DNA from 2 places in the Mesorhizobium sp. WSM4815 genome. Region 1 is predicted to be linked to the other one. Evidence: predicted binding sites of a transcription regulator. Region 1 holds the regulator's gene; the other holds the start of a gene.
What was found. Region 1 encodes PhoB, which activates phosphate uptake and scavenging genes when phosphate is short. Its sites were predicted from a motif close to TGTCATNNANCTGTCAT; they were not measured.

Region 1 (4,417 bases):
GCATTAGGGTCGGCGCCCGAGCCCTTGATGAAGACGTAATTGCCTTCCGGCGCCACCTTGAACACTTCGCGGGCCTGCATGCGGCCGACTTCCTGGTTGTCGAAGGTCAGATAGAAGACGTCCTTGTTCTCGATCAGCCGGTCATAGCCGACGACCGGAATGCCTTCGTCCAGCGCCTTCTGCACCGCCGGACCGATGGCCGAGGCATCCTGCGCAAGGATGATCAGCGCGTTGGCGCCCTGCGAGATCAGGCTTTCGACGTCGGTCAGCTGCTTGCCGGGATTGGCCTGTGCGTCAGCGGAGATATATTTGTCGCCGGCGGCCTCGATCGCCGCCTTCATGGCGGCTTCGTCGGTCTTCCAACGCTCTTCCTGGAAGTTCGACCACGAAACGCCAATGACCTTGTCCTTGGCCTGCGCGGCCGACGCGAGCGTCAGCGACATGGCGACCCCCGCCAGAATGGCGGCTGCGAATCTCTTCATGATATTCCTCCCTGCGCCGCGTAGGGCGCGACCAACTGGCCCGAAGGCCGGCACAAAGGCTCCTATTTTTTCGAGCCTCGAAAAAATACTGGTCCAACGCCGAAGCACTGTCAACACCGATTCTGATGGATTTTGACGTCCTGTCGGACTTTTTTTCGAGGCTCGGAATAAATAATGACAGCCCCTTCTGCTTCTGCCAGTATTTGTCGCACATTACCGACGGCTTCCGATTCATGAGCGGCCGCGGCGATGAGGAGGAAACAAAAATGTCGGTGGGAATCCGTCATGACGATCTGCGCCGGCGCAACCGGGCGATGGTGATTTCGGCCGTGCGCCGGGCGGGCCAGCCGTCGCGGACCGAGATCGCCGCGACCACCGGCCTCAGCCATTCGACCATATCGGCGATCTCTGCCGACTTGATCCAGGAAGGCATCCTGGCCGAGAGCAAGGCGAGCGAGACGGTTTCGCTGAAACGCGGCCGGCCGCAGGTCGGCCTCAGCCTCAATCCGCAAGCCGCTGCGGTGTTGGCCGTCGTGTTGTCGCTGAATTTCCTGTCGGTCGCCGTCATTGATTATGCCGGACAAGTGGTCGCCGAGGAACAGCGCCGGCTGGACACGCTGACCATGTCGCGCGACGCGCTGATCGGCGAATGTGTCGCCATCGTCCGGCGCCGGCTCGAAGATCCCGACCTCGATGTCCAAAGCGTCGCCCGCATCGCGCTGGCGATCCAGGGCATCACCGATTCCCACGCGCGCGCCATGTTGTGGTCGCCGATCACGCCGCAGACGAACATCGCCTTCGCTGACATTCTGGAACGCGAGTTCGGCATCCCGGCCATCATGGAGAACGACTGCAACATGATGGCCGTGGCGCTGCGCTGGCGCCACCCGGATCGCTACCGCGACGATTTCATCGCCATCCTGCTCTCGCACGGCATCGGTATGGGGCTGGTGCTGAAGGGCGAGCTGTTCACCGGCACCCACTCCTCGGGCGGCGAATTCGGCCACATGATCCATCGGCCGGGCGGCGCGCTTTGCCGCTGCGGGCGGCGCGGCTGCGTCGAGGCTTATGCCGGCAACTACGCCATCTGGCGCAGTGCAAGGCAATTGAGCGAGAACGCCGAGCCGGTCGCCGATGTCAGCGACGCCGAGATGCGGGCACTGGCGGCCCGGGCGCGCGAGACGGACGGACCGGAGCGCGAAGCCTACCGCAAGGCCGGCGAGGCACTCGGCTTCGGGCTCGGCAGCCTGTTCGCGCTGATCGATCCGGCGCCGGTGGCCATGGTCGGCGCCAGCGCTGCCGCCTTCGACCTGATCGAACCGGCGCTGCGCGAGGCCATCGCCCAGACCGCCGGCGGCCAGCATTCGGGTTCGATTTCCTTCGACACCGAGCCGAACGAGCTGCCGCTGATCCGCGAAGGCTGCGCCATGCGGGCGCTAAGCTTCGTCGACCAGGAGATTTTCGCGCCGAGCATCCAGGCACGAGCCGGCTCGGTCGGAAAGAACGTGGCTTGAATCCGAAGGCAGGGATTCCCGGGTCGTGACTTGGGGTGTGTTGAGATTCAGGTCAGGCCGAGTCGAGAATGGTGGGTTCCGAGAACCGGAGCGGAGCGTACTTTTGGGTACGTGAGCCCGCGCATGACCCCGAAATCGAGATCGATTTCGGAAAGGTCGTGCGCAAAATCAAAGTTCTACAGCGTCCTTTGCGTGCCCAACAGGGCGCGCGGCGCTGTAGGTAAGCGCAGGAAGCCGCCGTTTGCAGGCCGGCATCACCTGAATATCAGCACATCCCCTAGTCTTCCCTGATCGCATAGCCCGCGCCGCGGATGGTGCGGATGACATCGGGCATGCGACCATTGTTGACCGCCTTGCGCAACCGGCCGACATGGACGTCCACCGTGCGCTCGTCGATGTAGATCGTCTCGCCCCAGACATTGTCGAGCAACTGGCTGCGCGAGAAGACCCGGCCCGGGTGGCGCATCATGAATTCGAGCAGCCGGAATTCGGTCGGCCCGAGCCGGATCTCGCTCTTCTTGCGATAGACCCGGTGCGATTCACGATCGAGCATGATGTCGCCGACCTTGAGCACGCTGGACAGCACTTCCGGCTTGGCGCGGCGCAGCAGCGCCTTGACCCTGGCCATGAATTCCGGTGTCGAGAACGGCTTGACCAGATAGTCGTCGGCTCCGGTCGAAAGGCCGCGCACCCGGTCGCTCTCCTCGCCGCGCGCGGTCAGCATGATGATCGGCAGCCGCTCGGTTTCGGGGCGCACCCGAAGGCGCCGGCAAAGCTCGATGCCGGAAACCGCCGGCACCATCCAGTCGAGCACCAAAAGATCGGGCACGTTTTCCTGCAGCCGGATTTCGGCCTCGTCGCCGCGCGTCACCACCTCGACCTGATAGCCTTCGGATTCCAGATTATAACGGAGGAGGACGCCCAGCGGCTCTTCATCCTCCACCACCATGATGCGCGGCGCGATCATCGGCCGGTCACTCCTGTCATGTCGCCGGCGCCGACATCGTCGTTTCGTCGAGCTTCGGGCGATCCGCCGGCAATTGCTGCCCGGTCACGACAAAGTAGGCGTTTTCGGCGATGTTGGTGACGTGATCGCCGATACGCTCGAGATTCTTGGCGCAGAACAGAAGGTGCGTGCAGGCGGTGATGTTGCGCGGATCCTCCATCATGTAGGTCAGGAGCTCGCGAAAAACCGCCGTGTATTTCACGTCGATCTTCTGGTCGTCGGCGCGCAGTTCCTTCAACGCGCCGGCATCGCGCGACACATAGTGCTCGACCACGCCGCGCAGCTGCACAAGAACGAGATCCGCCATCGCATCGATACCGTGCGACAGATTCCGCGGCGTCGCGCTCTGCCCGACTGCGCTGACCCGCTTGGCTATGTTCTTGGCAAGGTCGCCGATGCGCTCGAGATCGCCCGCCATGCGGATTGCGCCAACCACGGCGCGCAGATCCTGCGCCATCGGCTGCCGCTTGGCGATCAGCGTGATGGCGCTGTCGTCGAGTTCGCGCTGCCGCGCATCCATGATGGCGTCGTCCGAGACGACGCGCTGCGCCATCGCATTGTCCGACGCAAGCAACGCGCGGATCGAGGCTGCGACCATTGCGGCGGCGAGCTCGTCCATGTCGCGGATCAGCCGGTCGATGTGCTCCAGTTCCTCGTCGAAAGATGCGACGGTGTGTTCACCCATGGTGCTGTCCTCGTGTTCGAAATTCGCCGGACCGCTCAGCCGAACCGGCCGGTGATATAGTCCTGGGTGCGCTTGTCGTCGGGGTTGGTGAACATCTTGTCGGTCGCGCCCTCCTCGACCAGATAGCCGAGATGGAACATCGCCGTACGTTGCGACACGCGCGCCGCCTGCTGCATCGAATGGGTGACGATGACGATCGTATAATTCTGGCGCAGTTCGTCGATTAGTTCCTCGACGCGGGCGGTGGCGATTGGATCGAGCGCCGAACAGGGCTCGTCCATCAGGATCACTTCCGGCGACACGGCGATGGCGCGCGCAATGCACAGACGCTGCTGCTGTCCGCCGGACAGACCGGTTCCCGACTCGAGTAGGCGATCCTTGACCTCGTTGAACAGGCCGGCCTTCTTCAGGCTCGATTCGACGATGCCGTCCAACTCGGCCTTGCTCCTGGCCAGGCCGTGGATGCGCGGACCGTAGGCGACGTTTTCGTAGATCGACTTCGGGAACGGGTTCGGCTTCTGGAATACCATGCCGACGCGAGCTCGCAGCTCGACGACATCGATTTTGGGGTCGTAGACATCCTCGCCGTCGAGCGTGATCTTGCCGCTCACCCGCGCGATATCGATGGTGTCGTTCATTCGGTTCAGGCAACGCAGGAACGTCGACTTGCCGCAGCCCGATGGGCCGATCAACGCCGTCACCTGATGCTCGCGGACATCGAGATCGACGT
Region 2 (4,417 bases), 130 kb from region 1:
GATGCGTCGCGCAGATCGCCGCCAGCCCCAAAAACTCGAGCGCGAAATCGCGGTCCGAAACGCTGTCGAGGGAATTGCGCATCGGCTCACGGAAGCCGAGCGCCCTGGCCGTCTGGTGCCGGTCGATCGGAAAGCTGGTGCCGGCAAGCGCGGCCGCACCGAGCGGGCTTTCGTCCATCCGTTCGATAGCGTCGCGAACACGCGACAGGTCGCGCGAGAACATCTCGACATAGGCCATGCAGTGATGGCCGAAGGTTACCGGCTGAGCCGCCTGCATGTGGGTGAAGCCCGGCATCACCGTTGCCGCATGCTCCTCGGCCCGCTCCAGGAACGCCATGATCAGGCCCTTCAGCGCCTCGGCGACGCGAAAGCACTCGTCCTTGACCCATAGCCTGAGATCGACCGCCACCTGGTCGTTGCGCGAACGGGCGGTATGCAGGCGGCCGGCAGCCGGGCCGATCAGCTCGGCAAGGCGGGCCTCGACATTCATGTGGATGTCTTCCAGCCTGGTCGAGAACTCGAACGTGCCGGCTTCGATCTCTGCCAGGATCGTGTTCAGCCCGTGAGCGATTTTTTCTTGATCGGCCGCCGAAATAATGCCGGTTTGCGCCAGCATCTCGCTGTGGGCGATCGAGCCTCTGATATCCTGCGCGTAGAGTTTGCGGTCGAACGAGATCGACGCGTTGATCGCTTCCATGATCGCGGCCGGACCCGAGGCAAAACGTCCGCCCCACATCTGGTTGCTGGCCTTCTTGTCGCTCATCGCTATAACCCGTGCTCCGGAGCAGTTTTAAAAAATGGCAGACGGCAATCGATTTTTCCCGGCCCCGCGCCTCATCCTCGCCGCTTTGGTGGCAGGCGTGCTGGCCGGCGCGGTCGCGGTATATGTCAGCGAAAGCGGTTCTGGCAACAACGCCCCCGCTCAAGTCGCGGTTGGCGACAGCAAGGACGATGTCGCCTGCGCCGCCAAGGCCGACCGCGCCAAGACGGTCGCAGCGGCTGCCACCGGCCAGGTTGCAGCACTTTTGCCGGCCGATCCGCCGCAATCGCTGAACGGCCTTGCCTTCAACAGCCCCGACGGCAAGCCGATGACGCTCGCCGACCATGCCGGCAAGACGGTGCTGCTCAATCTGTGGGCGACATGGTGCGCGCCCTGCCGCGCCGAAATGCCGGCGCTCGACGCGCTGCAGAACGAAATGGGCAGCGATGCCTTCGAGGTCGTCGCGGTCAATGTCGATGCCGGCGACGACAGCAAGCCGAAGAAGTTCCTCGAGGAGACCGGCGTCAAGGCGCTCGGCTACTACCGCGATTCGACGATGGCGCTGTTCAACGATCTCAAGACACGCGGCCTGGCGCTCGGCCTGCCGGTCACCATGCTCATCGACGGTGAAGGCTGCCTGATTGCCCACATGAACGGCCCGGCAGAATGGTCGAGCCCCGACGCCAGGCGGCTGGTCGAGACGGCGCTCGGCAAGTCGGACTAATGCATGTTGCGCAAAGTGCGACGCGCTTTTAGGCGCCGGCGATTATTGCCGGTTTGTTCGTAAGCCGGCTTGGCAATTCCTTTCCGCCGGCTCCTATTCGGAAGCGTGCGCTACTTTAAGTGGAAATCAAGTTCATCGGCCTGCAACAAAACCGTTGTCCAATTGTCACGGGCGGCACATATTGGCTTTTGCGAGAGTGCCCCTTTCGCCAATGACAAACGGGAGATGAAACATGAAGTTCTTCGGCTTCGCGGCCGGTGTTGCCGCCACCTTGACCCTGCTTTCCACCACCTCCGCCTTCGCCGTCACGCAGATCAGCTGGTGGCACGCCATGACCGGCGCCAACGCCGAGGTCGTCGGCAAGATCTCCAAGGATTTCAACGCCAGCCAGAGCGACTATGAACTGGTTCCGGTGTTCAAGGGCACCTATCCGGAGACGCTGAACGCCGGCATCGCCGCTTTCCGCGCTGGCCAGGCGCCCGACATCCTCCAGGTGTTCGACGTCGGCACCGGCGTGATGATGGCGGCCGAGGGTGCGATCAAGCCGGTGGCCGAGGTGATGACCGGTGCCGGGATGACCTTCGACAAGAGCCAGTATCTGCCCGGCATCGTCGGCTATTATTCGAAGCCGGACGGCACCATGCTGTCCTTCCCCTACAATTCCTCCTCGCCGATCCTTTACTACAACAAGGACATCTTCCAGAAGGCTGGCCTTGACGTGAACAACCCGCCGAAGACCTGGAACGAGGTGTGGGAAGCTGCCAAGAAGATCAAGACGAGCGGCGCCGCCCCTTGTGGCTATACCTCGACCTGGCTGACCTGGATCCACCTGGAGAATTTCGCGGCGTGGAATGATGTGTCGTGGGCGACCCAGCAGAACGGTCTGGCCGGCGGTGATGTCGAACTCAAGATCAACGCGCCGATTTTCGTCAACCACTTCCAGGCGCTTGCAGACCTCGCCAAGGACGGCACATTCAAATATGGCGGGCGTACCTCTGAAGCCAAGCAGATCTTCCTCGCCGGCGAATGCGGCATCTTCACCGAATCGTCGGGCGGCCTCGGCGACATCGTCAAGTCCGGCATGAACTATGGCATCGGCCAGCTTCCCTACGACAGCGACGCCAAGGGCGCACCGCAGAACACCACGCCGGGCGGCGCCAGCCTGTGGGTGTTCGGCGCCAAGTCGGACGAGCAATACAAGGGCGTTGCGGCATTCTTCGCCTACCTGTCCAAGACCGATGTGCAGGAATATCTGCACCAGAAGTCGGGATACCTGCCGGTGACGCTCGCTGCCTACGAGGCGACCAAGAAATCGGGCTTCTATGACAAGAACCCCGGCCGTGAGACACCCATCCTGCAGATGACGGGCAAGGCGCCGACCGACAACTCGAAGGGGGTGCGCCTGCCGAACCTGCCGCAAGTGCGCGATATCCAGAACGAGGAGTTCGAGAAGATGCTGGCCGGCCAGCAAACCGCTCAGCAGGCGCTCGACAACGCGGTCGCGCGCGGCAACGCCGCAATCAAGGAAGCGCTGGAGAACTGACGAGATTATCTCGGTTGGTGTCGGTTTGAATATCGCCCACGCGAGCTCGCGTGGGCGTCCCCGAGGTAGCGAAGGAAATCAGCCTGTCTCCACGCGTCGTCTTTCCCAACAAGATCCTGCCCTACCTGCTGGTGGCGCCACAACTCGCCATAACACTAGTTTTCTTCTACTGGCCGGCCGGTCAGGCGCTTTACCAGTCGATGCTCAGACAGGATCCGTTCGGGCTGAGGACCAGGTTCGTCTGGTTTGCCAATTTCCGCAAGGTGCTGGCCGATCCGGCCTACCTCAACTCGATCCAGGTCACCGTGGTGTTCTCGCTTGCGACCGCGATCGTCGCGATGTGCGTGGCCCTTTTGCTTGCGGTCATGGCCGAGAAGGCGGTGCGCGGCAAAGGCCTCTACCGCACGCTGTTGATATGGCCTTATGCCGTGGCGCCGGCGATTGCCGGCATGCTGTGGCTTTTTCTGTTCAATCCTTCGATCGGCTCGTTGGCGTATTTGCTGAGAAGCCTCGGCATCGCATGGGATCCGCTGCTCAACGGAACCCACGCCATGATCCTGCTGGTGTCGGCGGCTGCCTGGAAGCAGATCAGCTACAATTTCCTGTTCTTCGTAGCCGGTCTGCAGGCAGTGCCGAAAACGCTGATCGAAGCGGCGGCCATGGACGGCGCCGGCGAGACCAAGCGCTTCTGGACCATCGTCTTCCCGCTGCTCGCGCCGACCACCTTTTTCCTGCTGGTCGTCAACACCGTCTATGCCCTGTTCGACACGTTCGGCATCGTTCATGCCGTCACCGGCGGCGGGCCGGGCAAGGCGACCGAAACCCTGGTCTACAAGGTCTACAATGACGGCTTCGTCAATCTGATCCTGGGCGACTCGGCGGCGCAGTCGGTCATCCTGATGGCGATCGTCATTGCGCTCACCGCTATCCAGTTCCGCTACGTGGAACGCAAAGTCCACTACGGCTGAGGGCAGCGATGATCGGCCAGTCCCCGCTCCGCACCTTCATCGCCCATGCCGTGCTTATCCTCGGCATATTGATCGTGGCTTTCCCGATCTACTACACGTTCGTTGCCTCGACACACACGTTGCAAACCATCCTCAGGCCGCCGCTGCCGCTCTTGCCCGGCGGCCAGCTCTGGAACAACTACAGCGAGGCGCTGTTCGGCGGCATTGGCCGCATCGGCGGTGTCAGCGTCGGCCAACTGCTCCTCAACACCACGATCATGGCGCTCGGCGTTGCGGTGGGAAAGATCTGCATCTCGATCCTGTCGGCCTACGCGATCGTTTTCTTCCGCTTTCCCCTGCGCATGACCTTCTTCTGGCTGATCTTCATCACCTTGATGCTTCCCGTCGAGGTGCGCATCCTGCCGACCTATAAGGTGATGGTC

Region 2: a site for PhoB is predicted at 1,637-1,653, ahead of ugpB (sn-glycerol-3-phosphate ABC transporter substrate-binding protein UgpB). Genes of this name have one in related genera too.

The regions. Positions count from the first base shown of each region.
Region 1 covers NZ_JBVVQS010000099.1:160,151-164,567, forward strand. Annotated here, with positions in the region: gene xylF (D-xylose ABC transporter substrate-binding protein) at 1-482, opposite strand, end outside; gene AC0L2B_RS23960 (ROK family protein) at 749-1,996, shown strand; gene phoB (phosphate regulon transcriptional regulator PhoB) at 2,274-2,963, opposite strand; gene phoU (phosphate signaling complex protein PhoU) at 2,980-3,687, opposite strand; gene pstB (phosphate ABC transporter ATP-binding protein PstB) at 3,723-4,417, opposite strand, start outside.
Region 2 covers NZ_JBVVQS010000099.1:33,765-38,181, reverse strand. Annotated here, with positions in the region: gene argH (argininosuccinate lyase) at 1-763, opposite strand, end outside; gene tlpA (thiol:disulfide interchange protein TlpA) at 798-1,484, shown strand; gene ugpB (sn-glycerol-3-phosphate ABC transporter substrate-binding protein UgpB) at 1,717-3,027, shown strand; gene ugpA (sn-glycerol-3-phosphate ABC transporter permease UgpA) at 3,111-3,995, shown strand; gene ugpE (sn-glycerol-3-phosphate ABC transporter permease UgpE) at 4,004-4,417, shown strand, end outside.